Regions from separate parts of the Bradyrhizobium sp. AUGA SZCCT0105 genome, predicted to be linked through region 2. Evidence: riboswitches for the same ligand, from Rfam matches in the RefSeq annotation. Region 2 holds a riboswitch; the other holds the start of a gene.

Region 1 (15,873 bases), 150 kb from region 2:
CAAATCTAACAGATTTCACGCGCTTGAGAAGGCAGCATGACCATTCCGACATACGAGGCGCTGGTTATCGGGATCAACACCTCGCCGACCAATCGCTACTGCTCGAGAACTGGTGCGGGTCAGCAGGCAAACAGAAGGGCCGCGCCCCGGATGCGTGACTCACAAGTGGCGCAACAAATTCAGTCTCGTCCCGGCGCGGGCCGGGACCCATTACCCCAAATCTCAATTGTTGCGCGACGCTGGGGCCGCGATCCCGATCATCACCGAATGCGGTGGTTATGGGTCCTGGCTTTCGCCAGGACGACGTGTGGAGAGGCCCGCGATCGATCTCGACGCCATCAGACTCTCAGCCGGCGAAAGCTCACCGCTCCTGCTGCAAGCTCCCCTCCAGCCGCGCCAGCTCGCCGTCGAGGTCGCGCTCGACATCGGCCACCTGCATATCCACCACCCGATAGTCGCGCGCCTCGAGCCAGGCGCGGCGATTGGCGCGGTCGGCGGCGATGGCGTCGCTCTCGCCAGCGTTGACCAGCTCGATCGCGAGCCGGTGCACGAAGGAGACGAAGTCGGGGATGTGGCGGCCGACCGGGGTCTGGCGCTTGAACTGGCCGGCGAAGCGGCGGTCCCGCGTCAGCGCCTGCCACACGATCCGCTCGGCGTCGGTCGGGTTGCGGCGGAGCAGCCGGGCGAGCCCACGCACCGTGCTGGAGTTGTCGGCGGCGGCACCGCCCTGCCCCTGCTCGGCGAGCAGCGCCCGCAGCCGGGTCGCCTGCGCGCCGTCGAGCACGCCGCCCTTGGCCGGGCCCTTGCGGCCCTCGGCGATCGCCATCACGACTCCATGGAGCGTGTGCATGTCCTGCTTGGTCGGATCCATCCGGGTGAAGATGTTGCGCAGGTTCACCAGCATGGTGTCGCGCTTCTCGGCCGGCCGCAGGAACTCGACCTTGTCGAGCTCGGCGACGAGGTTGTCGAAGAACGCCTGCATCTGGTGCTGGGAGGCCGGCTCGGACCGCTCCGGCATCGCGAACGGCAGCGCGCCCGCGGTCGAAAGCTTGAACCATTCATACCCCATCAGCAGCACCGCCTGCGCCAGGTTGAGCGAGGCGAAGCCCGGATTGACCGGAAAGGTGATGATGCGGTTGGCGAGCGCGACTTCCTCATTGGTCAGGCCGGAGCGCTCCCGCCCGAACAGGATGCCGGCCCCGCCGCCGGAGGCGACATGGCCGACGATCTCGTTTGCCGCGCCTTCCGGCCCGACCACCGGCTTGGCCTGGTCGTGGGCGCGCGCGGTGGTCGCGAACACCAGCGTGAGATCGGCGATCGCCTGCTCGACCGTGTCGAACAGCTCGACGGAACCGATGATGTGGTCGGCGCCGGCGGCGGCGCGTTGCGCGGCGACATTCGGCCAGCCGTCACGCGGATTGACGATGCGCATCCGGGTCAGCGCGAAGTTGCCCATCGCGCGCGCGGCCATGCCGATGTTCTCGCCAAGCTGCGGCTCTACCAGGATGACGACGGGACCGGCAAGGTCGTGCCCTGCCTTGGTCTTGTCGGTGCCGGACATCTCACTTCACTTTCTGATTCAACATCTGAAGATTTTGAATCAGCTTCCGAAGCGGCTGATTCAAACTCTCATGCAGGGCGGCGCAACCAGCTTTGCACCGGTTTTGCGCGGGACCATTTTCTCCAAGGAGATAACAGGGTTAGCGGCGTTTGCGAATCCTCAATCGGAATCCCAATCGCACGGAGCGAAGACTGCCGCTTGCGCGCGCTTAGCCTTCGGATAGGCTATCAACCACAACCAAAGCGAAGCTGTAAAGGCACGCTTGAGACGCCGCTTGAACGGCGACGCACTTGGGTCGAAGCACTTGGGGGGGGGACGATGATGCGGGGCAGATGGACGCTGGCGATTGTGGGCGTGGTCTTGATCGTGGCGGGGGGCCTGCTCGCCCACCTCACACAGACCGCAGGCGGCATCCGGATCGAGGATGTCAGGTTCAAGGGCGCCAAGGGCAACACGATGAGTGCCCTGCTCTACGTCCCACCGAATGCGACGCCGCAGATCCCGGCGCCCGGCATCCTCGCCGTGCACGGCTACATCAATTCGCGCGAGACCCAGGACGGCTTCGCCATCGAGCTCGCCCGCCGCGGCTATGTCGTGCTGGCGCTCGACCAGACCGGCCACGGCTACAGCGACCCGCCCTCTTTCGCCAACGGTTTTGGCGGACCTGACGGCCTTGCCTATCTCCGCAGCCTGCCATTCGTCGACAAGGAGAACATCGGGCTCGAGGGCCATTCGATGGGTGGCTGGACCGTGCTGGCGGCGGCCGCAGCTCAGCCCAACGACTACAAGTCGATGGTGCTGGAGGGCTCGTCCACCGGCAAGCCGTTCGCCGCCGAGGGCACCGCGAGCTGGCCGCGCAACACCGCGCTGGTGTTCGCCCAGTACGAGGAGTTCTCCACCCTGATGTGGGGCGTCGACCTCGCCCGCGACGTCACGAAGAGCCCAAAACTCTGGGCGCTGTTCGGCACGCAAGGCGCGGTCGAGCCGGGCAAGGTCTATGGCGATCCGGCCAACGGCACCGCCCGGGTGCTGTACACCCCCGCGATGACCCATCCGGCCGAGCACATCTCGCATGAGGCGATCGGCTACAGCCTCGACTGGTTCGCCAAGACGTTGAAGGGCGGCACCCCTCGTCCGGTCGACGACCAGATCTGGTTCCGCAAGGAGATCGGCACCCTGATCGCTCTGATCGGCTTCGTGGCGCTCATGATCGGGACGTTCGACGGGCTGCTGGAGGCGCCGATGTTCTCCCGCCTGCGGCTGCCCGCGGTTGCCGACGGCACCATGCCGGCGCACGCGGCTGCGAGCGGCCGGCGCTGGACCACGGCGTTCATCCTGTCCGCCTTCATCCCGGCGCTGACTTATTACCCGGCCTTTGCGCTGGGCGGCACAATCGTGACCCCGAGCGCGTTCCTGCCGCAGGGCATCACCAACCAGATCCTGGTCTGGGCCATCATCAACGGCCTGATCACGCTGGCCTTGATGTGGTTCGTCCCAAAGCGCGCCAGCCGGTCCGGCCTCGTCGGTCAATCCGTCGTGATCGCGGTGGCCTCGGTTGCGGTGGGCTACGCCGCGCTCTGGCTCGCCGACCTCGCCTTCAAGATCGACTTCAGATTCTGGATCGTCGCACTCAAATTGATGAGCGCGAAGCAATTCCTCATCTTCCTGATCTATCTGATTCCGTTCACGGCGTTTTTCGTGGTGGCGCTCCACATGCTGCACCGGAATTTCTCGACCATGGGCGCCCCGCGCGCGGCACTCTATCTGACCAACATCCTGGCGCTGACGCTCGGTTTCATCGTGTTGCTGGTGCTGCAATACGGCACGCTGTGGCTGACCGGAAAGCTGTTCAACCCGATCCCGGACCCGGGTTTTGTGCCGCTCTCGACCATCGTCGCGATCCAGTTCGTGCCGCTCCTGGCAATCGTCGCCGTGATCGCGACCTTCACCTGGCGGCGGACCGGATCGAGCCTGCCGGGAGCCCTGATCGCGGGCCTGTTCGTGACCTGGTACATCGTGGCCGGGACCGCCACGCAGGTCCCATTTTAGGTGAAAAGATGGGCTGAAAGTGCATAACCGGTGCGCTTCCGCCCGTCCCCGGGCGGTGCTATAGCGCAGGCGTATTCCACCCCCCGCCGTCAAAAGCGCGCCGTTCCCAAGAAGGCCTCCCCGTCATGGCAAAAATCAAGGTATCCAACCCCGTCGTCGAGCTCGATGGCGACGAGATGACCCGGATCATCTGGCAGTACATCAAGGACAAGCTGATCAACCCGTTCCTGGATGTCGAACTGCTCTATTTCGATCTGGGCATGGAATACCGCGATGAGACCAATGACCAGGTGACCATCGACGCTGCCGAAGCCATCAAGAAGGTCGGCGTCGGCGTCAAATGCGCCACCATCACCCCCGACGAGGCCCGGGTGAAGGAGTTCGGCCTGAAGCAGATGTGGAAGTCGCCGAACGGCACCATCCGCAACATCCTCGGCGGCGTGATCTTCCGCGAGCCGATCATCTGCAAGAACGTGCCGCGCCTGGTTCCCGGCTGGACCAAGCCGATCATCATCGGCCGCCACGCCTATGGCGACCAGTACCGCGCCACCGACATCAAGTTCCCCGGCAAGGGCACGCTGTCGCTGAAGTTCGTCGGCGAGGACGGCACCGTGATCGAGCGGGAAGTGTTCAAGGCACCCGGCGCCGGCGTCGCGATGGAGATGTACAATCTCGACGACTCCATCATCGATTTCGCCCGCGCCTCGCTCAACTACGGCCTACTGCGCAACTACCCGGTCTACCTCTCGACCAAGAACACCATCCTCAAGGTCTATGACGGCCGCTTCAAGGACATCTTCCAGGACATCTACGACCGCGAGTTCAAGAAGGAATTCGAGGCCAAGGGCCTAACCTATGAGCACCGCCTGATCGACGACATGGTCGCCTCGGCGTTGAAATGGTCCGGCGGCTATGTCTGGGCCTGCAAGAACTATGACGGCGACGTGCAGTCCGACACCGTGGCCCAGGGCTACGGCTCGCTCGGCCTGATGACCTCGGTGCTGCTCACCCCGGACGGCAAGACGGTGGAAGCCGAAGCCGCCCACGGCACCGTGACCCGCCACTACCGCGAGCACCAGAAGGGCAAGGAGACCTCGACCAACTCGATCGCGTCGATCTTCGCCTGGACCCGTGGCCTCGCGCACCGCGCCAAGCTCGACAACAACCCGGAACTGGCGAAGTTCGCCACCACCCTGGAGAAGGTCTGCGTCGCGACCGTCGAAGAGGGCTACATGACCAAGGACCTCGCGCTCCTGGTCGGCGCCGACCAGCGCTGGCTCTCCACCACCGGCTTCCTCGACAAGGTCGCCGAGAATCTCGGAAAGGCGATGGCGGCCTAACGGCCGCCTGTTGCCGAACACAATAGCGAGCGTGACCATGACCTTTCCCGGCCGGGTGACGCTCGCATCCTTGTTGCTGACCGGATCGGCGGCACTCGCTGCCGATCCGCTCCCCACCCCCGTTGCGGCGCCCGACGAGACCGCGGTCCTCACCGCCCATGCCGAGGGCGTGCAGGTCTATGAGTGCAAGCCGGTCACCGACGGCAAGCTCGCCTGGTCGTTCCGCGAACCGGTTGCCACCCTGATCGCCGGTGGCCGCACCGTCGGCCGGCACTATGCCGGTCCGAACTGGGAGCATGTCGACGGCAGCGCCGTGACCGCTCGCACCGCCGGCAGCGCGCCCGGCGCAACGCCAGCGGACATTCCCTGGCTGAAGCTCGAGGTGATCTCCCACCGCGGCAACGGCCTGCTCACGAGCGTTGCGACCGTGCAGCGGATCAACACCTCGGGCGGCGAGCTCAGCGGCGCCTGCGACAAATCAGGCGCACTGAAGAGCGCGGCGTATTCGGCGGATTACGTGTTCCTGCGGAGAGACTAGAGCGTTTTCGAGCGAAGGTTCTGATTCAATCAGAACCGAAATGCTCTAGTCGCGGATGCCGCCGTCGGTCTCGTTCGGCGCCTGGGCGATCTCGCTGGCGGCAAGGTCGCCACCGGCCGCGAGCGGATCGGCGAGTCGCGCCTCCGCCGTCTCCCTGACATGCGCGGCGAGCGCCGGCATCCGCTCGATCAGGGCATGGAAGTCCTGCGCATCGAGCAGCAGCAGCTTGGCCTTCCGCGTCGCCGTCACCGTGCCGGAACGGTTGGTCCGCCTGAGCAGGGCGATCTCACCGAAGAACGAGCCGTCGGCAAGCCGCACCCGCTGGCTCGGCAGGTCGATCTCGACCTCGCCGGCGGTGATGAAATACATCGACGACGCCGGATCGCCACGCCGCACCAGCACCTCGCCGGCCTCGATGGTCTGCGACCGCAAGAGCCGCATGATGTCGGCGATCTCGGCGGCGTTGAGATGCGAGAACAGCGGCACCCGCGCCAACATGCCCCAGGTCACGACGAAGTCGCGGCGCCGCACCTCATCGGCGAACGCCGTCGAGACGATCGCTACAGGCAGTGCGATCATCGCAAAGCCGACCACGATCGCAACCACCGTGACCATCCGGCCGAGTGGCGTCACCGGGACGACATCGCCGTAACCGACGGTGCCGAGCGTCACGATCGCCCACCACATCGCCTGCGGCATGGTGCCGAACTTGTCCGGCTGCACCTTGTGCTCGATCGCATAGAGCAGCGAGGCGAACAGCAGCACCGCACCGGTCAGGATCACGACGCAGCCGAACAGCGTGCGCCGCTCGGCATGCAGCGCCGCCAGCAGCGAGCGCATCGCGGTCGAATAGCGCACCAGCTTGAGGAACGGCAGCATGCCGAACAGCACCAGCGCGGTCTTGTCACCGATCGCAAGCGCGATGGCCGACGGCAGGAAGGCGAGCAGGTCGATCACGCCGAGCGCCGAGCAGGCGTATTCCAACCGCGCCTGCAACGGCGTCATGTCGCGCAGCGAGCGGCCGACCACGCTCCAGAGCCGCGCGGCATATTCCAGCGCGAAGGCGGTCACCGCGGTGATCTCGATCGCCGTGAACAGCCACCAGAACTGGGCATCGATCTCGGGCACCGACGCCAGGATCGCCGCCAGCACGTCGACGGTGATGATCGCGACGACAAGCCGGACAAATCGCGCGCCGACCGAATATGGCAGGTGGTCCTGCTCGAGCAGCTCGTAGAGACGCTCCCGCAGTCCGGGATCGCTGATCGTGGGCCTACCCGGAGCCGTCGCCACGATCAGCCTCTCCGTCAGGCGCCGGCCGATGCCTGTTGAGTCATGGCCTGCTCGATCGCCGATAGCGCGGCATCGGCCTTGGCGCCGTCGGGCCCACCAGCCTGCGCCATGTCGGGCCGGCCGCCGCCGCCCTTGCCGCCGAGCACTTCGGAGCCCTTGCGAACCAGCTCGACCGCGTTGAAGCGCGAGGTCAAGTCAGCGGTGACGCCGACCACGATGCCGGCCTTGCCGTCCTCGGTGACGCCGACGATCGCGACCACGCCGGAGCCAATCTGCTTCTTGCCATCGTCGACCAGGCTCTTCAGGTCCTTGGTCTCGACGCCTTCGACCGCGCGCGCGAGCAGCTTGACGTTGCCGACCTCGCGAACGCCGGAGGCCGCGCCGTTCGACGACGCTCCGCCGCCCATCGCGAGCTTCTTGCGGGCATCCGACAGGTCGCGCTCGAGCTTCTTGCGCTCCTCCATCAGAGCCGCGATGCGCGCCGGCACATCCTCGATCGTAGTGCGCAGCTCGGCCGCCGCGGTCTTCGCCAGCGTCATGGTGTCATTGGCGTGCTTGCGCGCATGATGTCCGGTCAGCGCCTCGATGCGGCGGACGCCGGAGGCGACCGCGCTCTCGCTGGTCACCGAAATCAGGCCGATGTCGCCGGTGCGGCGGACATGGGTGCCGCCGCAGAGCTCGACCGACCAGCCGAGCGCGTTCTGGCCGTGCTCGCGGGCGCTCTTGCCCATCGAGACGACGCGAACCTCGTCGCCATACTTCTCGCCGAACAGTGCGCGCGCACCGGCCTCGCGGGCGTCGTCAACACCCATGACGCGGGTCGTCACCTCGTCATTCTCGAGCACGACGTTGTTGGCGATGTCCTCGACCCGGGCGAGCTCTTCCGGCGTGATCGGCTTCGGATGCACGAAATCGAAGCGCAGGCGATCGGGCGCGACCAGCGAGCCGCGCTGCGCGATGTGGTCGCCGAGCACCTGGCGCAGCGCCTCATGCAGCAGATGCGTCGCCGAGTGGTTGGCGCGGATCGACGAACGCCTGGCGTGGTCGACCTCGAGCTGCAGGGCGGTGCCGACGTTCAGCGTGCCCTGCTCCACCGTGCCGACATGCACGAACAGGTCGCCGGCCTTCTTCTGCATGTCGGTGACGCGGAATTTGACGCCCTCGCCCGTGAGGATGCCGACGTCGCCGACCTGACCACCGGACTCGGCATAGAACGGCGTCTGGTTCAGCACGATCGCGCCGCTCTCGCCGGCCTCGAGGCCGTCGACCTCGGCGCCGTCCTTGACCAGCGCCGTCACCACGCCTTCCGCGCTCTCGGTCTCATAGCCAAGGAATTCGGTTGCGCCGAGCTTCTCGCGCAGCGGGAACCAGATGGTCTCGGTCGCCGCCTCGCCAGAGCCTGCCCAGGAAGCGCGCGCCTTCTCGCGCTGGCGGTTCATCGCATCGGTAAACGATGCCTGGTCCACGCTGATGCCGCGCGACTTCAGCGCGTCCTGTGTCAGGTCCAACGGGAAGCCATAAGTGTCGTACAGCGTGAACGCGGTGTCGCCGTCGAACATGTCGCCCTTCTTGAGGCCGGCGCTCTTCTCATCGAGGATCGACAGGCCGCGCACCAGCGTCTTGCGGAAGCGGGTCTCTTCCAGCTGCAGCGTCTCCTCGATCAGCTTCTCCGCGCGCACCAGGTCCGGATAGGCCTGGCCCATCTCGCGGACCAGCGCCCAGACCAGGCGATGCATCAGCGGCTCGCTCGCGCCCAAGAGCTGTGCGTGACGCATCGCGCGGCGCATGATCCGGCGCAGCACATAGCCGCGGCCCTCGTTCGACGGCAGCACGCCGTCGGCGATCAGGAACGCCGAGGAGCGCAGATGGTCGGCCATCACCCGGTACGACGCCACGTTCTGCTCGTTCGGCCCATGGCCGAGGGCCGATGCGGCCGCATCGATCAGATGGCGGAACAGATCGGTCTCGAACACGCTCTCGACGCCCTGCAGGATGCAGGCCATGCGCTCCAGCCCCATGCCGGTGTCGATCGAGGGACGCGGCAGCGCCACGCGCTCTTCCTTCGTCACCTGCTCGTACTGCATGAACACCAGGTTCCAGAATTCGAGGAAGCGATCACCGTCCTCCTCCGGGCTGCCCGGAGGTCCGCCCCAGATGTGCTCGCCGCGATCGATGAAGATCTCGGAGCACGGACCGCACGGGCCGGTATCGCCCATCGCCCAGAAATTGTCTGAAGTCGGGATGCGGATGATGCGGTCATCCGAGAACCCTGCGATCTTCTTCCAGTAGCCGGCCGCCTCGTCGTCGGTGTGGTAGACGGTGACGAGAAGCTTGTCCTTCTTCAGCCCGAAATCCTTGGTGATCAGATTCCAAGCGAGCTCGATCGCGCGCTCTTTGAAGTAGTCGCCGAACGAGAAGTTGCCGAGCATCTCGAAGAAAGTGAGATGGCGCGCGGTGTAGCCGACATTGTCGAGGTCGTTATGCTTGCCGCCGGCGCGCACGCACTTCTGCGACGTCGTGGCGCGCTGATAGCTGCGCTTCTCGACACCGGTGAAGACGTTCTTGAACTGCACCATGCCGGCATTGGTGAACATCAGGGTCGGGTCGTTGCGCGGAACCAGCGGCGACGACGCCACGATCTCGTGGCCGTTCTCCTTGAAGAAGTTCAGAAATGTCGACCTGATGTCGTTGACGCTGCTCATGTTCATCCAATCGGAAAAAGGGGCCGGCCAGCCGCAAAAAGGCGTCATTTTCCGGCCGAACGCTTTTAGACATTGCCAGCTGCGGTGTCCAGAAACTGTGCAGGCGGATCATGGGCTTGCCGCGGCAGCACAAAGCCCCATTGGATAGTTGCTGCAGCTGCGTTGACAGTCTTGGTGGCGCCGTGTTTTCTACCTACCTGTTACTAGTCACGTCGGGAGAGACCGGCCTTACCGCCGGCGCCGAAGGAGCAACCGCCCCGGAAACTCTCAGGCAAAAGGACCGCGTGACGTCTAACATCTGGAAAGAGGCGCTGGGGTTGGTTCTCCCCGATGCGTCCGCCGACGGGATAATACTCTCAGGCACAGCGACAGATGGGGCTTTCTGCAGGTTTCTCAAGGGGAAATAGGTCCCCTGCGGGAACCGCGAGGGCCCTGTGATGTCTGCGCGCGAAACCTCCCCGCTGAAACAGACCCCGCTGCACGCGCTGCATCTGGCACGTGGGGCCAAGATGGTGCCGTTCGCCGGCTACGACATGCCGGTGCAATACACGGCCGGCGTGCTGAAGGAGCATCTCCACACCCGCAAGGAAGCCGGCCTGTTCGACGTGTCCCACATGGGACAGCTCGTGCTGAAGGCCAAATCCGGCAAGGTCGGCGACGCGGCGCTCGCGCTGGAAAAACTGGTGCCGCAGGACATCGTCAGCATCGCGCCGGGACGGCAGCGCTACGCGCAATTCACCAACGACGACGGCGGCCTGCTCGACGATCTGATGGTGGCGAATTTCGGCGATCACCTGTTCCTGGTGGTCAACGCCGCCTGCAAGGCCGAGGACGAGGCGCATCTGCGGGCGCATCTCTCCGATGCCTGCGAGATCGTGTCGCTGGCCGACCGCGCGCTGATCGCGCTGCAGGGGCCGAAAGCCGAATCGGCGCTGGCGAAACTCTGTCCAGATGTCAGTTCGATGAAATTCATGGACGCAGGTCCGCGCCGCCTCAGTGACATCGACTGCTTCGTCTCGCGCTCCGGCTATACCGGCGAGGACGGCTTTGAGATTTCCGTGCCTGCAGACAAGGCGGAAGCCCTGGTCAGTGCGCTATTGGACAATCCCGACGTGCTGCCGATCGGGCTCGGCGCCCGCGACAGCCTGCGGCTCGAGGCCGGGCTTTGCCTCTATGGCCACGATATCGACACCACGACGACGCCGGTCGAAGGCGCGCTGGAATGGTCGGTGCAGAAGATTCGCCGCAGCGGCGGCGCCCGCGCCGGCGGTTTTCCGGGCGCCGACAAGATTCTCGCGCAATTCGCCGACGGCGCCGCTCGCCGCCGTGTCGGCCTGAAGCCCGACGGCCGCGCGCCGGTGCGCGAAGGCGCTGCCCTGTTCGCCGATCCGACCTCGACCGAGCCAATCGGCAAGGTGACCTCGGGCGGCTTTGGCCCGAGCCTCAATGCGCCGGTTGCGATGGGCTATCTGCCCACCACCCTCTCCGCCGTCGGCACCACGGTTTTCGCCGAAGTGCGCGGCCAGCGGCTGCCGCTCAAGGTCGCCGCCACGCCCTTCGTTCCCAATACCTACAAACGCTAAACGCCAAAGGATCTATCCCCATGACGACGCTGTACACGTCCGACCACGAATGGCTCCGCATCGAGGGCGACGTCGCCACGATCGGCATCACCGATTACGCGCAGTCACAGCTCGGCGACGTCGTGTTCGTCGAGCTGCCTAAGGTCGGCCGCAGTCTGAAGAAGGCCGAGGCCGCCGCGGTTGTCGAATCCGTCAAGGCAGCCTCCGACGTCTACGCGCCGATCACCGGCGAAGTGATCGAGGTCAACGAGGCGCTCGCGGCCGAGCCCGCGCTGGTCAATTCGGATGCCGGCGGCAAGGCCTGGTTCTTCAAGCTGAAGATTGCCGACAAGGGCGAACTCGGCGGCCTGATGGATGAGGCCGCCTACGCCGCGCACACCGCCTGAGGATCACCCCAAGGATTAGCCCATGAACGCGCCCTTCAAGCCGATCAACGAAGCCGCCACCGATTTCGTCCGCCGACACATCGGACCATCCCCGCGCGACATCAACGCGATGTTGGAGACGGTCGGCGCCGCGAGCCTGCAGGCGCTGATGAATGAGACGCTGCCGGCGTCGATCCTTCAGAAGGCGCCGCTCGATCTCGGCCGGGCGCTGAGCGAAACCGAAGCGCTCGCGCATATGAGCGAGCTCGCCGCGCAGAACCAGGTGTTCACCTCGCTGATCGGCCAGGGCTATTCCGGCACCATCCTGCCCGCGGTGATCCAGCGCAACATCCTGGAGAACCCGGCCTGGTACACCGCCTATACGCCGTATCAGCCGGAGATCAGCCAGGGCCGGCTCGAGGCCCTCTTCAATTTCCAGACCATGATCTGCGATCTCACCGGGCTCGACGTCGCCAACGCCTCGCTGCTCGACGAGGCGACCGCGGCCGCCGAAGCAATGGCGCTCGCCGAGCGCCACTCGCAGGTGAAGGCAAAGGTGTTCTTCGTCGACAAGGAGGTGCATCCGCAGACGCTGGCGGTGATGCGCACGCGCGCCGCGCCGCTGGGCTGGGCGCTGGTGGTCGGCGATCCCCTGACCGAGCTCGACAAGGCCGACGTGCTCGGCGCGCTGCTGCAATATCCCGGCACGACAGGCGCAGTGCGCGACCTCCGGCCGGCGATCGCATCGCTGCGCGCCAAGGGTGCGCTTGCGATCGTCGCCGCGGACCTGCTGTCGCTGGCTTTGCTGACCTCGCCCGGTGAGCTCGGCGCCGACATCGCAATCGGCTCGGCGCAGCGGTTCGGCGTGCCGATGGGCTATGGCGGACCGCACGCCGCCTACATGGCGGTGCGCGACACGCTGAAGCGCTCGCTGCCCGGCCGCATCGTCGGCCTTTCGGTGGATTCGCGCGGTGCACCGGCCTATCGCCTCGCGCTGCAGACCCGCGAGCAGCATATCCGCCGCGAAAAGGCGACCTCCAACATCTGCACCGCGCAGGTGCTGCTCGCCGTGATCGCCTCGATGTATGCGGTGTATCACGGCCCCGAAGGCCTGACCCATATCGCACGCGGCGTGCATCGCCGCGCCACCGTGCTCGCCGCGGGCCTGCGCAAGCTCGGCTTTGCGCCGACCAGCGAGGCGTTCTTCGACACAGTAACCGTCGAGGTCGGAGCGAAGCAGATCGAGATCGTCTCCCGCGCGCTGGCGGAGCGGATCAATCTGCGCATCGGTGCGACCACGCTCGGCATCGCGCTCGACGAGACCACGACGCCGGAGACCGTCGAGGCGGTGTGGCGCGTGTTCGGCGGCAAGCTCAGCTTTGCCGAGATCGAGGCGGCCGCGCGCGAGGCGCTGCCGAAGGAGCTGCGCCGCACCAGCGCATTCCTCACCCACCCGGTGTTCAACACCCACCGTTCGGAGACCGAGCTGCTGCGCTACATGCGCAAACTCAGTGATCGCGATCTCGCGCTCGACCGCGCGATGATCCCGCTCGGCTCCTGCACGATGAAGCTCAACGCCACCACCGAGATGATCCCGCTCACCTGGCCGGCGTTCGGCAATCTGCATCCGTTCGCGCCGGCGGATCAGGCCAAGGGCTATCACGCGCTGTTCAAGCGGCTGGAGCAGTGGCTGTGCGACATCACCGGCTATGACGCGATCTCGCTGCAGCCGAATTCCGGCGCACAGGGCGAATATGCCGGGCTGCTGGCGATCCGGGGTTATCATCTCGCCCGCGGCGAGCCGCACCGCAAGGTCTGCCTGATCCCCTCCTCCGCGCACGGCACCAATCCGGCCTCGGCCGCGATGGTCGGCATGGACGTCGTGGTGGTGGCCTGCGACGCGCGCGGCGATGTCGACGTCAATGATCTTCGCGCCAAGGCGGAGAAGCATTCGGCCAATCTCGCCGCTGTCATGATCACCTATCCGTCGACCCACGGCGTGTTCGAGGAGCATATCAGCGAGATCTGCGACATCGTGCATGCGCATGGCGGCCAGGTCTATCTCGACGGCGCCAACATGAACGCGCAGGTCGGGCTGTCGCGGCCCGGCGATTACGGCGCCGATGTCAGCCATCTCAATCTGCACAAGACCTTCTGCATCCCACATGGCGGCGGCGGCCCCGGCATGGGCCCGATCGGTGTGAAGGCGCATCTTGCGCCCTATCTCCCGGGTCATCCCGCAACCGACGGCGCGACCGCACACGCCATCGGCCCGGTGTCGGCCGCGCCGTTCGGCTCGGCGTCGATCCTGACCATCTCCTACATCTACATCCTGATGATGGGCGGCGAAGGGCTCACGCGCGCCACCGAGGTTGCGATCCTCAATGCCAACTACATCGCCGCACGGCTGCAGCCGCACTTCCCGGTGCTGTATCGCAACGAGCGCGGCCGCGTCGCGCATGAGTGCATCGTCGACCCGCGGGCGCTGAAGACGACCAGCGGCGTCACCGTGGACGACATCGCCAAGCGGCTGATCGACTACGGCTTCCACGCGCCGACCATGAGCTTCCCGGTAGCGGGCACGCTGATGATCGAACCGACGGAATCGGAATCGAAGTTCGAGATCGACCGCTTCTGCGACGCCATGATCGCGATCCGGGGCGAGATCGCGGAGATCGAGAAGGGCCGCTGGAAGGTCGAGGCGTCGCCGCTGCGCCACGCGCCGCACACCGTCCACGACATCGCCGACGATGCCTGGAACCGGGCCTACAGCCGCGCCGAGGGCTGCTTCCCGGCCGGCGTGTCGCGCTCCGACAAATACTGGAGCCCGGTCGGCCGCGTCGACAATGTCTACGGCGACCGCAATCTGGTGTGCTCGTGCCCGCCGATCGAGGATTACGCGCAGGCGGCGGAGTAAGGCGGCCGTTGCTCTGGCCACTATTGTAGGATGGGTAGAGCGCAGCGAAACCCATCGATTGCATCCGGACTGTGAAGTGATGGGTTTCGCTTCGCTCTACCCATCCTACGATCCGGCCACCATAACGTCCCCGCTGGAGGCGGACGAACGATAAGAAGCAGCGCCGCGGCAGGAGGAAACATGCGCGAGCAATTCTGGTTTCATTTCCCGTTCCGCGTCCGCTATTCCGAGGTCGACGCGCAGGCCGTGGTGTTCAACGCGCACTACCTGACCTACTTCGACACCGCGATAACAGAGTATTTCCGCGCGCTCGGTTACGACTATCTCGGCGAGGTCGCGCGGACCGGCATCGACTTTCACACCGTGAAATCAGTCGTCGAGTACAAGGCGCCGATCCGGTTCGACGAGGACATCGAGGTCTGCGTGCGGGTCGCCAAGATCGGCCGTTCCTCGATCGTGCTTACCCTCGAGATCTTCGCCAAGGGCTCCGACGACCTGCGCGCCACCGGCGAGATCATCTGGGTCGCCACCGACCAGAAGACCCATCAATCGGTCGCCGTGACGGAAGACTTGCGCGCGCTGATTGCGAGCCGGGAAAAGGCGCTGGCGTAACGCGGCGCCTACCGGCGTCACGCGATCAAGCCTTACGGCGCGACCAAGGTGCGGCTCTCGGAGTCCCAGCGCCACAGCCGCTCGTTGGTCAGCTCGGTGCCGCCCCACCAGCGATGGATCGGGTTGTGCTGGCTGAAATCGCCGGAGCCCGCGACGATTGCCCTGCCGAGGCCGGTCAGCGCGAGCCGGCTCCGCTTGTAGCGTTGGTGACGTTCCGGGTCCTCGTGCATGTCGAGATCGAACGGCCCGTCATCGGGGCCGGAGATGGCAGGCATTGGACAGTGAGCCAGCCCGTCCAGCAAGACCCCCGTTTCCCAATAACCGAACGTCCGCCGACGATTGGGTTTCTCGTGCCCGGGAAACAGATCGTACGGATGGACCTGTCCCGCTGACAGCAGCTCCAGCATTCGCATTTCCGTTGCGCCGAGCGCGGAGCTACGCCCGAGAAGTTCTTCCAGCAGCGCGACGACTGAGCTGCGCAATTGCGGAAGTGCTCCTGGATCCTGAGTCAACAGATTGAACCACGCTTCCGGTGTTGACGCGCCCCAAGCCGCCCACGCAGCGCCGGCGACTTCGAGATGATGCCCGCGGACGGGAGCGAGGCGCAGCTGCCAAGCGGCCAATTCGGCCGGCTGTCGCTCGCCGATGATGTGATCGGTCTGCAGCATCGCAAGCCTGGACGTGACGCTCGCATGCGGGCGCAGGTAATCCAGCAGCCAGATCAATTGCAGTTGTGAGTTCGGATCGGGATCGACCCAAAGATCGACGGCGTCGAAGCGCTCGCAAAATTCGACCAATCCAAGACCCTGACGATGCGCGTCCTCAAGCAATCTGCCGGTAAGATTGTCCAGCCAGTGTGCCCCGGCGCGGTGCGAAGCCGCGCGCGGCGAGAACAAGGCATCCAGTTCGCTTG
Region 2 (15,873 bases):
CCTTCCAGGCCATGCCCTAGCGCGCGACGTTAAGCGTGTCGTCGCGCCAAGCGCAAGCCGGGGAGCACCTCCGGATTTGCATGCCCTATGGGCGTATTGAAAGGCCCAAAGGTACGTCGTCAGGTTAAGTCTAAAGACCTAGGCCGTTGCCACGAGGCCTTCCGAAACCGGGCGGAAATTCGCAAAATCCCACCCGCGCCCCGGTGCTGCTTCGAGCAGCGCACGGGTGTAGGCCTGTTGCGGATTGGTCAGCACCTCGGCCGCCGGTCCCTGTTCCACGACGCGGCCATGTTGCATCACGGCGACGTCGTCGCAGATCTGTGCGGCGACGCGCAGATCGTGCGTGATGAACAACAGCGCGATGCCGAGCCGCCGCTGGATTTCGTCGAGCAGATTAAGAACCTGCGCCTGCACCGAGACGTCGAGCGCGGACACCGCCTCATCCGCCACCAGCACGTCGGGATCGAGCGCCAGCGCGCGCGCGATCGCGATGCGCTGGCGCTGACCGCCGGAGAACTGGTGCGGATAGCGCGAAATCGCGTCGGGCGGCAGATGGACGAGCTCAAGCAGCTCGCGGGCCCGCGCCAGCGCATCCTTGCGCGGCATGCCGTAATTGATCGGGCCTTCCGCGATGCTCTCGCCAACGGTGACGCGCGGGTTGAGCGAGCGGTAGGGGTCCTGGAAGATGATCTGGATCTTCTGGCGATGCGGCTGCAACAGCCGGCGCGACAGGTCGGAGATCTCGCGGCCGGCGAGGCGCACCCCGCCCGAGGTCGGATCGATCAGGCGGACGATGCAGCGCGCCACCGTCGATTTGCCGGAACCGCTTTCGCCGACGATGCCGAGCGTGCGGCCCTTGCGCAGGGTGAGCGTGACGTTGCTGGCGGCGGCGACCTCGCGGGCTTTGCCGTACAGCGACCGCTCCCGGTAGACCTTGCTGAGTTCGTTGGCTTCCAGCACCACCGGCTCCTTCGTCTCCGGCCGCGGCGCGCGCGGCACGAGGCTCGGCACCGCGGACAGCAGGTTGCGGGTATATTCCATCGTCGGGTTGCGCAGCACATCTTGCAGCTGGCCGGTCTCGACCAGCCGGCCGTGCCGCATCACCGCGACGCGGTCGGCGATCTCGGCCACCACGCCCATGTCGTGGGTGATGAACAGAACCGCCGTGCCGTGATCGCGTTGCAGGTCGCGGATCAGCGTGAGGATCTGCTTCTGGGTGGTGACGTCGAGCGCGGTGGTCGGCTCGTCCGCGATCAGGAGCTTTGGTTCCAGCACCAGCGCCATCGCGATCATGATGCGCTGGCGCTGTCCGCCCGAGAGGCGGTGAGGATAGGAGGAGAAGATGCGCTCCACATCGGGCAGCCGCACATGCTCCATCATCGCCAGGATCTTCTGACGCCGCGCGCGGGAGTCGAGATCGGTATGGGCGCGCAGCACCTCGTCGATCTGGCGGCCGACCGGCACCACCGGATTGAGCGCGGTCATTGGCTCCTGGAAGATCATCGCCATCCGCGTCGCGCGCAGCTGGCGCAGCCGCCGGTCGGTCGCGGTGAGCAGTTCCTCGCCGACCAGTTTGACGCTGCCGCCTGACGGCACCAGCGTGCCCTTCTGCAGCAGGCCCATCGTGGTCAAAGAGGTCACCGACTTGCCCGAGCCGCTTTCGCCGACAAGGCAGAGCGTCTCGCCCTCGCGCACCTGCAGCGACAGGTCGTCGATGATGCGGTGCGCGTCCGCCTTGCGGCCGAGACCGACGACGAGATTGTTGATGTCGAGGACGACGTTGGTCATCAGGCTGGTTCCACCGGCGTTGCGAGTGATAGCGACAGATTTCGTCTTGCGTCATTCCGGGGCGATGCGAGGCATCGAACCCGGAATCTCGAGATTCCGGGTCTGGTGCTAACGCACCATCCCGGAATGACGGCTTCAATTGGTATTGAAGCCGTCACTTGCCCTCACGCTGTTTCATGCGGGGATCGAGCGCGTCGCGCGCGGCGTCGCCGATCAGGTTGACGCTGAGAATGGCGATCGAGAGCAGCAGCCCCGGCCAGAAGATCAGCGACGGCTTGACCTGGAAATAGGCACGGCCCTCGGCCATGATGTTGCCCCAGGTCGGCGTTTCCGGCGAGATGCCGGCGCCGAGGAACGACAGGATCGCCTCGGTCAGGATCGCGGATGCGCAGACATAGGTGCCTTGCACGATCAGCGGCGCGATCGTGTTCGGCATCAAATGCCGCCACATGATCTTCGGCAGGCTTGAGCCCAGCGAGATCGCGGCCTCGACATAGGGCTCCTCGCGCGCGGTCAGCACCACCGAGCGCACCAGCCGCGCCACGCGCGGGATCTCGGGGATGGTGATCGCGACCATCACGGTCCAGATGCTGGCGCCGGACAGCGACACCACGGCGATCGCGAGCAGGATAGCGGGGATCGCCATCAAGCCGTCCATCACGCGCATCATCACCGCATCGACCCAGCGGAAGAAGCCGGCGACGAGGCCGATCAGGAGCCCGATGGCGATCGAGCAGACGGCGGCGCCGAGCCCGATCAACAGCGAGATCCGTGCGCCATAGATGACGCGCGACAGCAGGTCGCGTCCATAGGCGTCGGTGCCGAGCAGGTATTGCGCGCTCGACGGCTTCAGCCGCTGCGACGGCGTCAGCAACAACGGATCGTGCGGCGCGAGCAGCGGCGCGAAGATCGCCATCAGGATGATCAGGACGAGGCAGATCGTTGCAACCGCGATGATCGGCGTCGACGCCAGGAAGCCGAACTTGACGCGGAACGGCCGGGTGACGGGGATGGAGGATTCGGGAAGGGTTTCGATCGCCATTGCTCAGTACCGGATACGAGGATCGAGCAGGGTGTAAGCGAGGTCGATCAAGAGATTGACCGCGACATAGATACCCGATGTCAAAAGGATCATGGCCTGGATCACCGGATAGTCGCGCGCCAGCACCGCATCGACGGTGAGGCGGCCGATGCCGGGCAGGTTGAACACGCTCTCGGTGACGACCACGCCCGAGATCAGCAGCGCGAAACCGGAACCGATCACGGTGATGACCGGAACCGCGGCGTTGCGCAGCGCATGGCGCAGCAGCACACCGGTCTCGCCGATGCCCTTGGCCCGCGCGGTGCGCACGTAATCCTCACCCAGCACATCGAGCATCGAGGCCCGTGTCATGCGTGCGATCAACGCGACATAGATGAAGGAGAGCGTGCAGGTCGGCAGGATGATGCGTTCGAAGAACGGACCGAAGCCGGCCGAGATGCTCTTGAAGCCCTGCACCGGCACCCAACGCAGATCGATCGCAAACACCTGGATCAGCACATAGCCGATCACGAACACCGGCACCGAGAAGCCGAGCACCGACAGCCCCATCACGCAGCGATCGATCCAGGTGCCGTGTTTCCATGCCGCGATCACGCCAAGCGGCACCGCCACCAGGATCGAAAGCACGATGGTGGCGAGTGCGACCGAGATCGAGGGCTCGAGGCGCGGACCGATCATTTCGAGGATCGGCTTGTTCGAGATCAGGGAGACGCCGAGGTCGCCGTGCAGCAGCTTGGCGACCCAGGTATAAAACTGGATGTAGATCGGCTCGTTGAGACCGAGCGAGGTGCGTATACGGTCGAGCTGTTCCGGTGTCGCATTGTCGCCGGCAAGAATTGCGGCCGGGTCACCCGGCGTCAGCCGCAGCAACAGGAACACGAACAGAGCCACCACGCCCATCACGGGAATGGCGGCGAGGATGCGGCGGAGGAGATAGCCGATCATCGCTGCTATCTCCTGCCGTCAGATGGTGCGAAGCGAAGGCTGGGCCGCATCATACTCATGGTGTCCCCGTGATGTGTCTCATGCGCTTCTGCGTCTTGTCTCAAGACTAGCGCGAACGTGATGAATTTGCAGGCAAATACTGTGCCAATGGAGACGTCATATCAAGGCGCGGTTCAGGCCGTTGGCGGCCTCCTTTGGTCTGAAGTTGCTATTTCGAATTGCACATGTCGCCATGTGCCACCGACCTGAAACGGCAAGTCCATTCACGCTTTCACCACGCCGCACCAATTGGCGACGAACAGTGCGATGCTCTGCGTTGTCTTGCGAAGGCTGTCGAGCTCGACACGTTCGTTGAACGCATGCGGGCCGATACCGTACGGACCATAGCAAAGGGCAGGGATGCCGTAGTCGACGCAATAGTAGCGGGTGTCGTTGACGGCGGTGGACAGGCGCTCCTGCATCGGAGCCTGGAAGATGGAATGATGTGCTGCCGACAGGGCTGCTTCCGCTTCGCTGCCAGGCTCGCACACCGCTGCGTCTGCCTGAAAACCGCTCCACACGAGCTCGGCCGGATTATCGGACAGGAAGTCGTCGGCCTTGTGCGCCTCCGTCAGGCATTCCTCGATGCCGCGCATCGCCTGCTGGGGTGTTTCGCCCGGCAAGAGACCAAGCCGGCAATCCAGTTCGCACCAGGCCGCGGTCGAACTGGCCCAATCGCCGCCCTTGATGATCCCGACGTTGAACTTGATCGGATTCTTGACGCTGCGGAACCAGCTGTTGTCGAGCGCCCGGGCATTGAGCGCCCTGGTGTAATCCTGGAATGCGCGCACCAGATGCATCGCCGACAGGATGGCGCTCGTACCGGCTTCCGAATAGGCGACATGCACCGGCGTGCCGCGGACGCGCAGTCGAAACCAGACGGCGCCGACCTGGGCGCGCGTGAGCGTGTGTCCGGTCGGTTCGGGAATCAGGCAGGCGTCGGCGCGATAGCCGCGCATCAAGGTCGACAGCGCGCCGTTGCCGGTGCTCTCTTCCTCGGTCACGGTTTGCAGATGGACGCGTCCGCCCGGGGCATAGCCGGCGTCTCTGAAAGCATCGAGCGCGAAGATCATTGCCGAGACACCGGCCTTCATGTCTTGCGCGCCGCGCCCGAACATCCAGCCGTCGTGCACGGCGCCCGAGAACGGCGGTTGTTCCCAAAGATCGGCGGGCCCCTCCGGCACCACGTCGATATGACCTTGCAGGATCAGGCTGCGTCCGCTGCCTTTGCTGTCGAGCGTCGCAACGACCTGCTGCGATCCGGCAAGGTCGATGCCGTCCATCGGTGCAGCCTTCGGATGACTCATCAGGTTGACGTCGGCAAGGCTGAACGTATCGACGTCGTAGCGGCGCTTTGCGAATTGCTCCGCCAGCCAATGTTGCTGTGGGGCTTCCTGTCCGCGCAAGCTGCGGAACTGCACCATGCGCGACAGGAACGCGATCTGATCGTCGAAGTTTCGATCGACGGCCGCGCACAGCTCTGCGGCAATCTGATCCGGCTTGGTCAACGTCTCGTGCGTGTCCGCCACCCCAATGCGCATTGTCCCCTCCCGCGCTGAAGCGCTTTTCCCCAATGTGACGCTAGTCGTTGTCATGCGGTGTTTCTCAGCGAATTCCGACTTGGCCACACGCAAATACGCTCATATTCTTCCTCGTCGGCCGGATAATTAGGGGAAAGCTGCGCGGGCGGTCTCGGTCACATCGACCTGCGACGGCACCATTGAAGGCGTGTCGAGGTCGCGCCAGTCATCGATCGCGCCTGCCACCATCTGCGCCGTCGCAGCCGACAGCGTCCAGCCGAGATGACCGTGGCCGGTGTTGTAGAACACGCCCGGAAACCGTCCGGCGCGCACCACCGGCATCATGTTCGGCATCATCGGGCGCAGGCCGGCCCACGGCACGACCCTCGAGGTGTCGATGCCGGGAAAATGCTGCCGCACCCAATCCACCAGCGGCTGGATGCGGTCTGCGCGGATGTCGCGGTTGAAGCCGTTGAACTCGGCCGTGCCGGCGACGCGGAAGCGGTCCGCGCCGAGCCGGCTGGTGACGATTTTCGCCGCCTCATCGAGCAGGCTGACGGTTGGCGCAGCGTCCCGGCTTTGCGGCGCATCGAGCTGCACGGTGATCGAATAGCCCTTCACCGGATAGACGTTGACGCGGTCGTTGAGCAGGCCTGCGAAGTGGCGGCTCGCGACGCCGGCGCAAATCACGATGCCGTCCGCCTGCAACTCATGTCGCGTCGCGACGCCAGCATCGTGCGAAGCGGCTTCGTTCCAGCCGATGCGGAAGCCGTCGTCGCCGCGCGCGATCGCATCGACATCGGCTTCATGGACGAAGCTCGCACCGCGGCGGATGCAGGCGTCGGCGAGCCCGCGCGTGAACTTGTGGATATCGCCGGTCGCGTCCGACGGCGTGAAGAAGCCGCCATAGCAGGTCGTCTGCAGCGCGGGTTCGATGCTGCGGATTTCGTCCGCCGTCACCGGCCGGCGGTCGAGCCCGCCTTGTTGCAGCAGCGTGTTGACGCGCAGGCCCGCCTCGAATCCGGCCTTGTCGTGATAGACGTGCAGGATGCCGCGGCGTTCGAGATCGAAGGCGATATTCTCGCGCTGTGCGATCGAGAACAGATGCTTGCGCGCTTCGATTGCGAGCCGCGTGGTCTCGATGGTGTTGGTGCGATAGCGGCCGATGTGGCCGACGAACTCGCCGATCCAGGAGTATTTGTGCCAGCTCGGCTTCGGATTCATCAGCAGCGGCGCGTCGCTTCGAAGCATCCAGCGCAACCCCTTGAGGATGGTCGCGGCGCTGTTCCACACCTCCGCATTGCTGGCGGAAAGCTGTCCGCCGTTGGCGAACGAGGTTTCCATCGCGGCGTAGCGATGCCTGTCGAGGACAGTCACCCGGTAGCCGCGTTCGAGCAGGGCATAGGCCGTCGTCACGCCGGTGATGCCGGCGCCAATGATTGCGATGTGAGGCATGGTGGTCTTCAGGCTCCCGTGGGTTAGAGTCGCCGAACCACCGGTGAAACCGGCTGTTTCGACGCCCCATCTGTCACGGTACCTGAGAGCTTGATCCGCATCGGGCCTCGGCCCGATGGCAGACTATCCCCTTCGGTGGACGTCATGGCCGTTTCCATTTGGCCATGCCGTCTCTCTCCAGATCGTCCTGACGATACAGTCCTTTTGCCTGAGAGTTTCCGGGGCGGTTGCTCCGTCGGCGCCGAAGCACAACACGAATGTTGTCGCTTCGATCTCTCCCGCATCGTCGTGTTGGACGGCCGGACCGTAGGCGAAGCCAAAAAATTGGACAAGGCTAAATTTCGGTCCGGCAGTGCCAACGTGTTGTGCAGTGCAAATCGAGTTAATCGAGCGTCGCCAGCAGTGCCGCCATCAGGCGGCCACGCTCGGCGAGGCTCTCGACTTCGATATGTTCGTTCAAAGTGTGGGCGTCGGCGCCCCGTACGCCGAGGCCGTCGAGGGTCGGGATGCCCATCGCGCCAGTGAAGTTGCCGTCAGAGCCGCCGCCGGCGCTGCCATGCGGCAAATCAAGACCCATATCGGCGGCGAGACGCTTTGCCTTTTCATAGAGGGCCATGGTGCCGGCATCCGGCTCCCACACCGGGCGCGTGACGCCGCGCGTGACCTTGAATGTCACGTCATTTGCCGTACCCGACAGCGCCAGCATGCGCTCGACGCCGCGGTCGAGATCGGCCTGGCGCTTGGCCATGCTGAGCGCTTCGCCGGTGCAGGTCGTTGCGACGCAATTGACCCATTGCCCGCCATGCACGATGCCGACCGAGAAGGTGCAGTCTTCGGTGGTCATGCCGTCGATGGCAATGATTTGCCGGGCCATTTCGCGGATCGCGGAACGGCCCGAGGAGAGTGTCGCGCCGGCATGGCTTGGCTTGCCGACAGCTTCCAGATTGAAGCGCGCGATTGCGTAGCGGCCGGTGACGACGCCGTTGTTCGGCCGGCCGGGCTCGGGCACCAGCACGTATTTGTTGCGCGCGGCTTCGGCCTCGATGATGACGCGCGTCGACGGCGTGCCGACCTCTTCATCGGGCGTGAACAGCACCGTGATCGGCAGCGGCGTCGTAAAGGACGCGCGCGCCAACTGCCGGATCGCCTCGATCGACAGATAGTTGCCGCCCTTCATGTCGAAGATACCGGGCCCGAAGCACTTGTTGCCTTCGCGCCGCCACGCCAGCTTTTCGATGGTGCCGACCGGGTGCACGGTGTCCAGATGGCCGGCGATGAGGATGCCGGGCTGACCTTGTTTCGGATGGGGAAAACGGGCGCGGACGCAGCCAGCGAAGCCCTGGCGTCCCGCGATGCGTTCGATCGTCGCACCCATCACCGCCATCTCGCGCGCGGCGAGGTCGAGCATGCGCTCGACTGCGGCCGCATCCCATGTCGGACTCTCGCATTCCACCCAGCTGCGCAGCCCCTGCAGCATCGCTTCGGAATCAAAAGGAAGATTGGCGGGGTTCATGTCTTTTCTCTCTTGTTGTTTGTGCGCGCCGATACGCGTTCGCGTGCCGTACGAAAAGCTCGGAAGACGAGTTTGTAAAGTCAAATGCGCTGCACCAGCGGTTCATTCGTTCGTATACGTTCGATCCTGCCGGAAACCGATTGACGCGCATTGCGCTTGATGCAAGTCTCGATTTCACAAGCCATACAGCATGTTAGTTCGCCTAAATAACGAACCGCATGCATAACGAATAAGCCGGCTTTGACCAGTTACACGTCAGGAGAAATTGCATGTTCCCTATCTCGCGTTGGAAGCACCGCACGCTAGCGGCTGCGTTGACGGCGCTCGCGCTGTCGTTCGCGCCGCAGGAATTGTCCTTTGCGCCGCAGGCGATGGCCGCGGGCAAGACCATCACCGCGGTGATGCATTCGGATCTGCGCGTCATCGATCCGATCCTGACCACGGCCTATATCACGCGAGACCATGGCTACATGGTCTACGACACGCTGGTCGCGACCGACTCCAACTTCAAGATCCAGCCGCAGATGGCCGACTGGAAGGTGTCTGACGACAAGCTCACTTACACATTCACGCTGCGCGATGGCCTGAAGTGGCACGACGGAACGCCGGTGACCGCGGAAGACTGCGTCGCTTCGCTGAAGCGCTGGGCCAAGGTCGACGGCATGGGCCAGAAGCTGATGGATTTCACGGCGAGCTTAGAGGCCACCGACGCGAAGACGATCACGCTGAAGCTGAAGGAGCCCTACGGCCTGGTGCTGGATTCGATCGGCAAGCCGTCGTCGCGCGTTGCCTTCATGATGCCGAAGCGGCTGGCCGAAACCCCGCCGGACAAGCCGATCCCGGAGCAGATCGGTTCGGGCCCGTTCAAGTTCGTCCAGGCCGAATTCCAGCCTGGCGTGAAGGCGGTCTATGTCAAGAACACGGACTACGTGCCGCGCAAGGAGCCGGCGAGCTGGACCGCGGGCGGCAAGGTCGTGAAGGTTGACCGCGTCGAGTGGGTCACGATGGCCGACGCGCAGACTGCGATGAACGCGCTGCAGTCCGGCGACATCGATTTCCTGGAGAACCCGTCGTTCGACACGTTGTCGATCCTGGAAGGCGACAAGGACCTGAAGGTCGAGACGCTGAACAAGTTCGGCTTCCAGACGCTCGGCCGCATGAACTTCCTCTATCCGCCGTTCGACAACATCAAGGTTCGCCAGGCGGCGCTGATGGCGATCAACCAGAAGCAGGTGCTCGACGCGCTGGTCGGCAATCCGAAATACTACAAGACCTGCGTCGCCTTCTTCATCTGCGACACGCCGTTCGCGTCCGAAGTCGGCGGCGAGACCTTGTTGAAGGGCGGCGACATGGCGGCGGCCAAGAAGGCGCTTGCCGAGTCGGGCTATGATGGCACGCCCGTCGTCATCATGGCGCCGGGCGACGTCACCACGCTCAAGGCGCAGCCGGTTGTTGTCGCCCAGCAACTGCGCGACGCCGGCTTCAAGGTCGACCTGCAGGCCACCGACTGGCAGACAGTGGTGACCCGCCGCGCCAGCCAGAAGGCGCCGAAGGATGGCGGCTGGAACATGTTCTTCACCAACTGGGTCAGTGCCGACGTCTCCAACCCGATCGCCAACCTCTCGATCGGCGGCCAGGGCAAGAATGGCGGATGGTTCGGCTGGGCCGACGATCCGAAGATCGAACAGCTGAAGGACGCCTTCGTTCGCGCGCCGTCGCTCGACGAGCAGAAGAAGATCGCGGCCGATATCCAGAAGGAAGCCTACGAGCAGGTCATCTATATTCCGCTCGGTCAGTATCAGGGTCCGAGCGCATGGCGGAAGTCGCTGTCCGGTGTGCTCGATGGTCCGGCAACGCCGATCTTCTGGAATATCGACAAGTCCGAGTAGGCTTGCGGCTTGACGCAATACAAACGGCCGGGACTTGTCCCGGCCGTTTTCGTTTCGCGCAGCCGCGCCGCGACGGCGGCTAATCTAGTGGCCCGATTTAGCGTTGCTCGTGCTCGACAGGCTCGTGAGCTGGGTCTGTCCGACGCCGGCGCCGTTCATCCAGACCATTGCGCCCGCGGCGAACGCCAACAATCCGCACGCCGCGATCGCGCTGCGAATCCATCGCCGGTAGATCGCGCGCTCGTTGGGCGTCGCATCGAGGAATCTCTGTGCGTTAAGCCCGTTGCTGCAGTGAGCCGCGTCGTCGCCGTGTTCGAGGATGGAAGCACCGTGATCGGGCGCGGCATTGCCGACAATCTGATTGCGATCCGCAATCGTCATCGCCTATCTCCAACACATTGATCTCGAAATCTGAGGGCCGCGAAATGTGCGGCCGGAATTTCCAATGCGCCGACACTACATCACGTGGCGATCGCGGCATGTGAACCCTGCCACACCCTCAAAACACGATCAGGTGATGCAGGCATCGTGACGCCGCCTGCTCAGGCCGTGGGCGGGCGCGTGGCATACCAATTTGGATAGCGGCGGCCTTAAGGTTCCCGTCAGTATTGTGTCGTAGTCTGACCGCCGACTTGTGTACCTACCGCGACGGGCCCATGGCCGACGACCATAGCGGGCCCGCACCGGCCAGCGCGCAACAGCCAATGCCGACCGAGAAGCGCCGTTCCGGCGCACGCCGCCGCGTCCTCAAGTCGGGAGCGATCGAGTTCGGCAATGAAGTGATCGCCTGCACGGTGCGGAATCTCTCGCCTCAGGGCGCCTGCATCGAAGTGAACTCGCCGCTGTGGTTTCCCGACCGCTTCACCCTCGGCGTCGACGGCCAGCGGTGGCCGTCCCGCATCGTATGGAAGAAGCAGAAGCGGCTGGGACTGGCGTTCGAGTAAGGCTCGACGCCCGGCGCGCCGCGCCGCGCCGATTTGCACGAACAGTTGTCGTCTATTTCACAAACTACCCAAGGTTTGCGGAGTATTGTCCGCCGGGCCGATACCCAGCCTCGGGGAAATTGCGATGACCATCAATGTCAAGGCCTACGCGAACGCCGATGATATCCTGATCGCCTGGCAGCCGGACACCTGGTCCAACGACTGGGTCGGCTTCCAGCTCGAGCGGCGCAACAACATCACGCAACAGACGACCGTGCTGTCCAACCGCATTCCGCCGAAGCCCGGCGAGAAACCGGTCGCGGACGCCGGCATATCCTCGACGCAATCGCCGTTCCGGCGCTGCATCTGGGCCGATCACAGCGTCGTCGATACGGAGAATGTCTCGTATCGCGTCACCGCAATGAAGGGCGGCGCGAACGGGACTTTCACGCCCGATGCGGCCACGGTGACGGCCTGGACGACGCCGACGGTTGCTTCGGGCGATGCGGGCGGCGGCTTGTCGGCTTATTTCAACCGCGGCACCCTGATGTCGCAGATCGTCAGCCGCTTCGTGCAGGGCGATACGTCCGACGACGCGCTGCGCAATTTCGTCAAGGGCCTGTCCGACCCGGCCAACCAGGCGCGCCGCTACCTTTCAGGCGACGCCCTGCACGAGATCCTGGCCTTCTTGCACGATGCCGATCTCCGCGGCAGCCAGATCCATGCCGCCATCTACGAGATGAATGACGAGGAGTTGGTCGGCGCGCTGAAACCGTTCGGCAGCCGCGGCAACGTTCTGCTCGGCAATGGCAGTGCGACCAAGCCGAACATCGCGGGCGAGCTCAGTGGCGCCGGCCTGACGGTCAAGCATCGCGATCTGTCGAATGCGGGCAGGTCGTCACCGAGCGTCCACAACAAGTTCGTGGTCGAGAGCGACGCGCATGGCAACGCGATCCGCGTGCTCACCGGCAGCACCAACTGGACCACCACCGGGCTGTGCACGCAGCTCAACAACGTGCTGATCATCGAGAATGCGGTGATCGCCAAGCGCTACCTCGATCAGTGGGGCAAGCTGGTCGCCGCGGGCAATGCCATGCCGCCCGCGCTCAAGACGTCGAATTCCAGTCCGACCAGCGACAGCAACATTTCGGTCTTCTTCGCCGCGACCAACGGCGAGGCGGAGTTCAAGCCGGTGCTGGACCTCATCAAGAACGCCAAGGACGGCGCGCTCTTCCTGATGTTCATGCCGGGTCAATCGCCGTTGCTGGATGCCCTGCTGGTCCGCGCACAGCAGAACGACATCTATGTCCGTGGCGTGGTGTCGACCATGATGGCCAGCAAGAACGGCGACATCGTTTCGGTCGGAGGGGAGGTCGTCAAATCGGGCGCACCGAAGCAATCCTTCCATGACGACGTCCAGCTGCCGCATGGTGTGAGCGCGACCAACGAACCCTCATGGGCCGACGTCGAGTTCAGCGTCCAGCAGATCCGCAACGCCGGGATGATCGCGATCGTTCACTCCAAGACCATCGTGATCGATCCGTTCTCCGACAATTGCGCCGTCATCACCGGATCGCACAATTTCTCGGTCGCCGCTTCGGAGAAGAACGACGAGAATCTCGTGATCATCCGCGGCAACAAGCAGCTTGCCCAGGCCTATGCGCTGCACATCAACGGCGTCTACGACCACTATTCCTGGCGCGGCTATCTCGGCAGCGGCGGCAATCCGGATCAGATTTATTCGCTCGACGGCTGGAAGCCCGGCGGCGGCAAGGAGCAGGAGCTGGATTTCTGGATGGAGGAGCCGGTGCCGCCCCGTCCGACGGGCAGCGGAGGCGGTGGCGGCGCGGCGCAACAGTCCAGTGTGGCTGGCGGGGTGTCGACGAAGACAGCCGTCAAGAAAGTGCCCAAGAAAGCCACGAAGAAAGCCACGAAAACATCGGCCAAGAAAGTCGCCAAGACGTCAGCCAAGAAATCGGCGAAGAAGGCGAGGAAGCCGGCTAAGGCCGCAGAGGCAAAGAAAACCAAGGCCAGGACGACGAAGAAGGCCAAGGCAAAGAAGGCGAAGGCCAAGAAGTAAGAGCGGTGCGCAACAGGCTGGTGCGGGCGGTGGGACTCGAACCCACATGACGTTGCCGTCGAGGGATTTTAAGTCCCTTGCGTCTACCAGTTTCGCCACGTCCGCATATTGATTTTGTTGATCTTTTCGTAATCTAGACCAAGGAGTTTTCCAAGATCCCTTGGCGGTTTTCCAATCTGGCTTCGTTCTGCTCCGGCAAAACCCCGGCGGCGCACCTTCTAGCTCTTCGTCGTCAGCCGAGCAAACGTCCGGATGACGTCGTCCTCCCGGGCGACGTCGCGGGTGTAGTGGCCGACTATGCGTTCCGAACTGTGGATGATCGGCGATCATGATCGCAATACGTTTCGGATTGCGTCAATGAGCCCGACCTGGTGGTCGACCAGCACGAGCGCCGCATTCCCTGACGAAGCGAACGACATTCATGATCAGGCTCCCGGTCGCAGGACGACGCGGTTGCGCGATGATCCGATCACTGCGGTGTAGGCCGCCTTCGTCTCAGCGAGCGGGTAGATCGAGGACGGGACGATCGGATAGGGGCGCAGGAAGCCGCCGGCGAACCCAGGTAGCACGCTACGCAGCAGCTCTGCGCTTTCGATCGTGGAAAACGCAAGCGTGTCGACGCCGAGGTAAGTGTGCCGTCCGCGATAGAATTCCAGGATGTTGAATTTGACCGTCTGGTTGGTCGTGGCAATCAGGATCTGCCGCCCGGCCTTTGCAAGCGAATGATGCGCATCGTCGAAATAGGGGTCACCGACCGTGTTGAAGACGATATCGGCTCCGTGGCCGTCGGTCAGTTCGCGCACACGCTCCGCGACGTCGGCCGTCGAGGAATTGATGATTTGGATCGGGGCGTTGGCGTGGCCTTCGTAGGGTTCGTCCTTGCGCACCACGCCGATCACCCTGGCGCCTTGCCAGGTCGCAAGCTGGACCGCAGCCTGCCCGACCTTGCCGTTGACGCCCATGATGAGGACATGTTCACCGGGTTTCGGCGCGCCGGCTCGCCGAAAGCCTTCGATGGCTGTCACGAACGGTACGCCGATCCCTGCAGCCTCATCCATGGAAATGCCGTCCGGCTTTTCGACCAGGGCCGCGGCCTCGACGACGACATGGCTGGCGTGCGTACCGTCGCGGCGGATTCCGAGGTCGCCCGACGAACCGAACACGGCTTTTCCGATCAATGCGTCCGGCCCTTCGACCACCCGCCCGGAAAAATCACGGCCCGGGGTTCTTGGGAACACCGCATAGGGCATCAATCCCGTGGCGGCCTTGACGTCCGACGGGTTGACGCCCGCGGCTTCGATCGCAACCACGACTTCGTGTGGTTGCCGCGTGAGCGAGTGTTTCTCGATGGACGGCGCGATCGCCGCCGCATCGGCGGCTTTGGCATTGAGCCGCACGCAGGTCGCCTCGACGACGACATCGGTCCCCGATCTGGTGATGGCATTCATAGTTCGCTCCTAAGCCTTGATTGTCTTCGTGGGCGAGGGCAGGCCGACGATCCGCCGGCTGTCCTCGATCGTCGCGATGGCGCCCCCGAGATCCTCGACGATGCGGCGCGCCTTTGTGACCATTTCCGCGTTGGAGGTCGCGAACTGGCCGCGCGTGAGATAGACTGCATCTTCCAGGCCGATCCGCACGTGACCGCCCGCAAGATAGGATTGTGCGACCGTCGTGAATGCGGCCTTGCCGATGCCGACCGCGGTGAACTCCGCGTCCGACGGCAGCAGGCCGCGCGCGTACAATACGGTTTCCGGGGCAGGCTGAAAGCCGTAACGAACGCCCATCACGAAGGAACACAGGACTGGCCCTTGCAGAGAGCCGTCGGCCAGCAGATCGCGCATCAGCGCGATATCGCCGGAATCGAACAGCTCGATCTCCGGTTTGACGCCGGCGTCCGCGATCACTTTCGCCATCCGGCGAACGTTCGCCGGCGTATTGATCACGACCTCGCCTCCGGAGTTCATGGTGTTGAGATCGAGCGTGCAAATGTCCGGTCGCAGCACGGTGACGTGCTCGACCCGCTTCTCCGGCGCCATCAGGGTCGTGCCCTCGGCGGCCACCTTCGGATCGTCCCTGGATGGAACAAAGCGTCCGCCCGGTCCTGTCGTGATGTTGAGGATCAACGCGGGGTTGCGCGCGCGAATGCGCTCGACGACGTCGACATAGTGGTCGAGCAGCATCGAGGGACGGCCGGTAAGCGGGTCCCGAACGTGGATGTGGACGATGGCGGCGCCCGCATCGGCGGCGTAGAGACAGGCGTCAGCGATCTGCGCCGGCGTGATGGGAAGATGGGGGGTCTGCTCGGGTGTCGTCAGGTTGCCGGTCACGGCGCAGGTGATGATGACCTTTTCGCGGGGGGATCGCATAGACTTGTTCTTTCAAAGCGAGCGGCCGCCGTCGACCACGAAAGTCGTTCCGGTCGCGAAGCCGAGTTGGTTTGCGCAGGCGAGAATGGCCGAGGCGATGTCCTCTGCAGTCGCGATCCGCTTCAGCGGTGTCGTCGTCGCGGTCTTGGCGTTGAAGTCCGCGCCGCGCCCCGGAACGAAGCCGGTGTCGACCACGCCGGGTGCGACCGCGAGCACCCGCACCTCGGGGGCCAGCACGCGGGCGAGCGATTTCGTCATGACGTCGATGCCGGCCTTGACGGCACAATAGGCAATCGAGGACCCGATCCCGTTG

The links. Region 2 has a riboswitch for glycine ahead of JQ573_RS10635 (D-amino acid dehydrogenase). Riboswitches for the same ligand answer to the same signal wherever they lie in the genome.
Region 1: another riboswitch for glycine. It lies ahead of gcvT (glycine cleavage system aminomethyltransferase GcvT); the one in region 2 lies ahead of JQ573_RS10635 (D-amino acid dehydrogenase).

What each region holds. Positions count from the first base shown of each region.
Region 1 is NZ_JAFCMK010000002.1:487,186-503,058, forward strand. Features, by position in the region: gene JQ573_RS11370 (TrmJ/YjtD family RNA methyltransferase) at 362-1,561, opposite strand; gene JQ573_RS11375 (S9 family peptidase) at 1,880-3,610, shown strand; gene JQ573_RS11380 (NADP-dependent isocitrate dehydrogenase) at 3,736-4,950, shown strand; gene JQ573_RS11385 (DUF3455 domain-containing protein) at 4,988-5,488, shown strand; gene JQ573_RS11390 (cyclic nucleotide-gated ion channel) at 5,534-6,784, opposite strand; gene alaS (alanine--tRNA ligase) at 6,796-9,483, opposite strand; glycine riboswitch at 9,687-9,775, shown strand; gene gcvT (glycine cleavage system aminomethyltransferase GcvT) at 9,921-11,066, shown strand; gene gcvH (glycine cleavage system protein GcvH) at 11,087-11,452, shown strand; gene gcvP (aminomethyl-transferring glycine dehydrogenase) at 11,475-14,348, shown strand; gene JQ573_RS11415 (thioesterase family protein) at 14,529-14,960, shown strand; gene JQ573_RS11420 (hypothetical protein) at 14,993-15,873, opposite strand, start outside.
Region 2 is NZ_JAFCMK010000002.1:333,550-349,422, reverse strand. Features, by position in the region: gene JQ573_RS10655 (ABC transporter ATP-binding protein) at 139-1,788, opposite strand; gene JQ573_RS10650 (ABC transporter permease) at 1,943-2,830, opposite strand; gene JQ573_RS10645 (ABC transporter permease) at 2,834-3,775, opposite strand; gene JQ573_RS10640 (ArgE/DapE family deacylase) at 4,039-5,355, opposite strand; gene JQ573_RS10635 (D-amino acid dehydrogenase) at 5,482-6,789, opposite strand; glycine riboswitch at 6,858-6,972, opposite strand; glycine riboswitch at 6,976-7,080, opposite strand; gene JQ573_RS10630 (M20/M25/M40 family metallo-hydrolase) at 7,172-8,302, opposite strand; gene JQ573_RS10625 (ABC transporter substrate-binding protein) at 8,572-10,191, shown strand; gene JQ573_RS10620 (hypothetical protein) at 10,276-10,572, opposite strand; gene JQ573_RS10615 (PilZ domain-containing protein) at 10,848-11,135, shown strand; gene JQ573_RS10610 (phospholipase D-like domain-containing protein) at 11,260-13,194, shown strand; tRNA gene JQ573_RS10605 (tRNA-Leu) at 13,213-13,299, opposite strand; gene JQ573_RS10600 (zinc-binding alcohol dehydrogenase family protein) at 13,620-14,642, opposite strand; gene JQ573_RS10595 (3-keto-5-aminohexanoate cleavage protein) at 14,652-15,560, opposite strand; gene JQ573_RS10590 (SDR family NAD(P)-dependent oxidoreductase) at 15,573-15,873, opposite strand, start outside.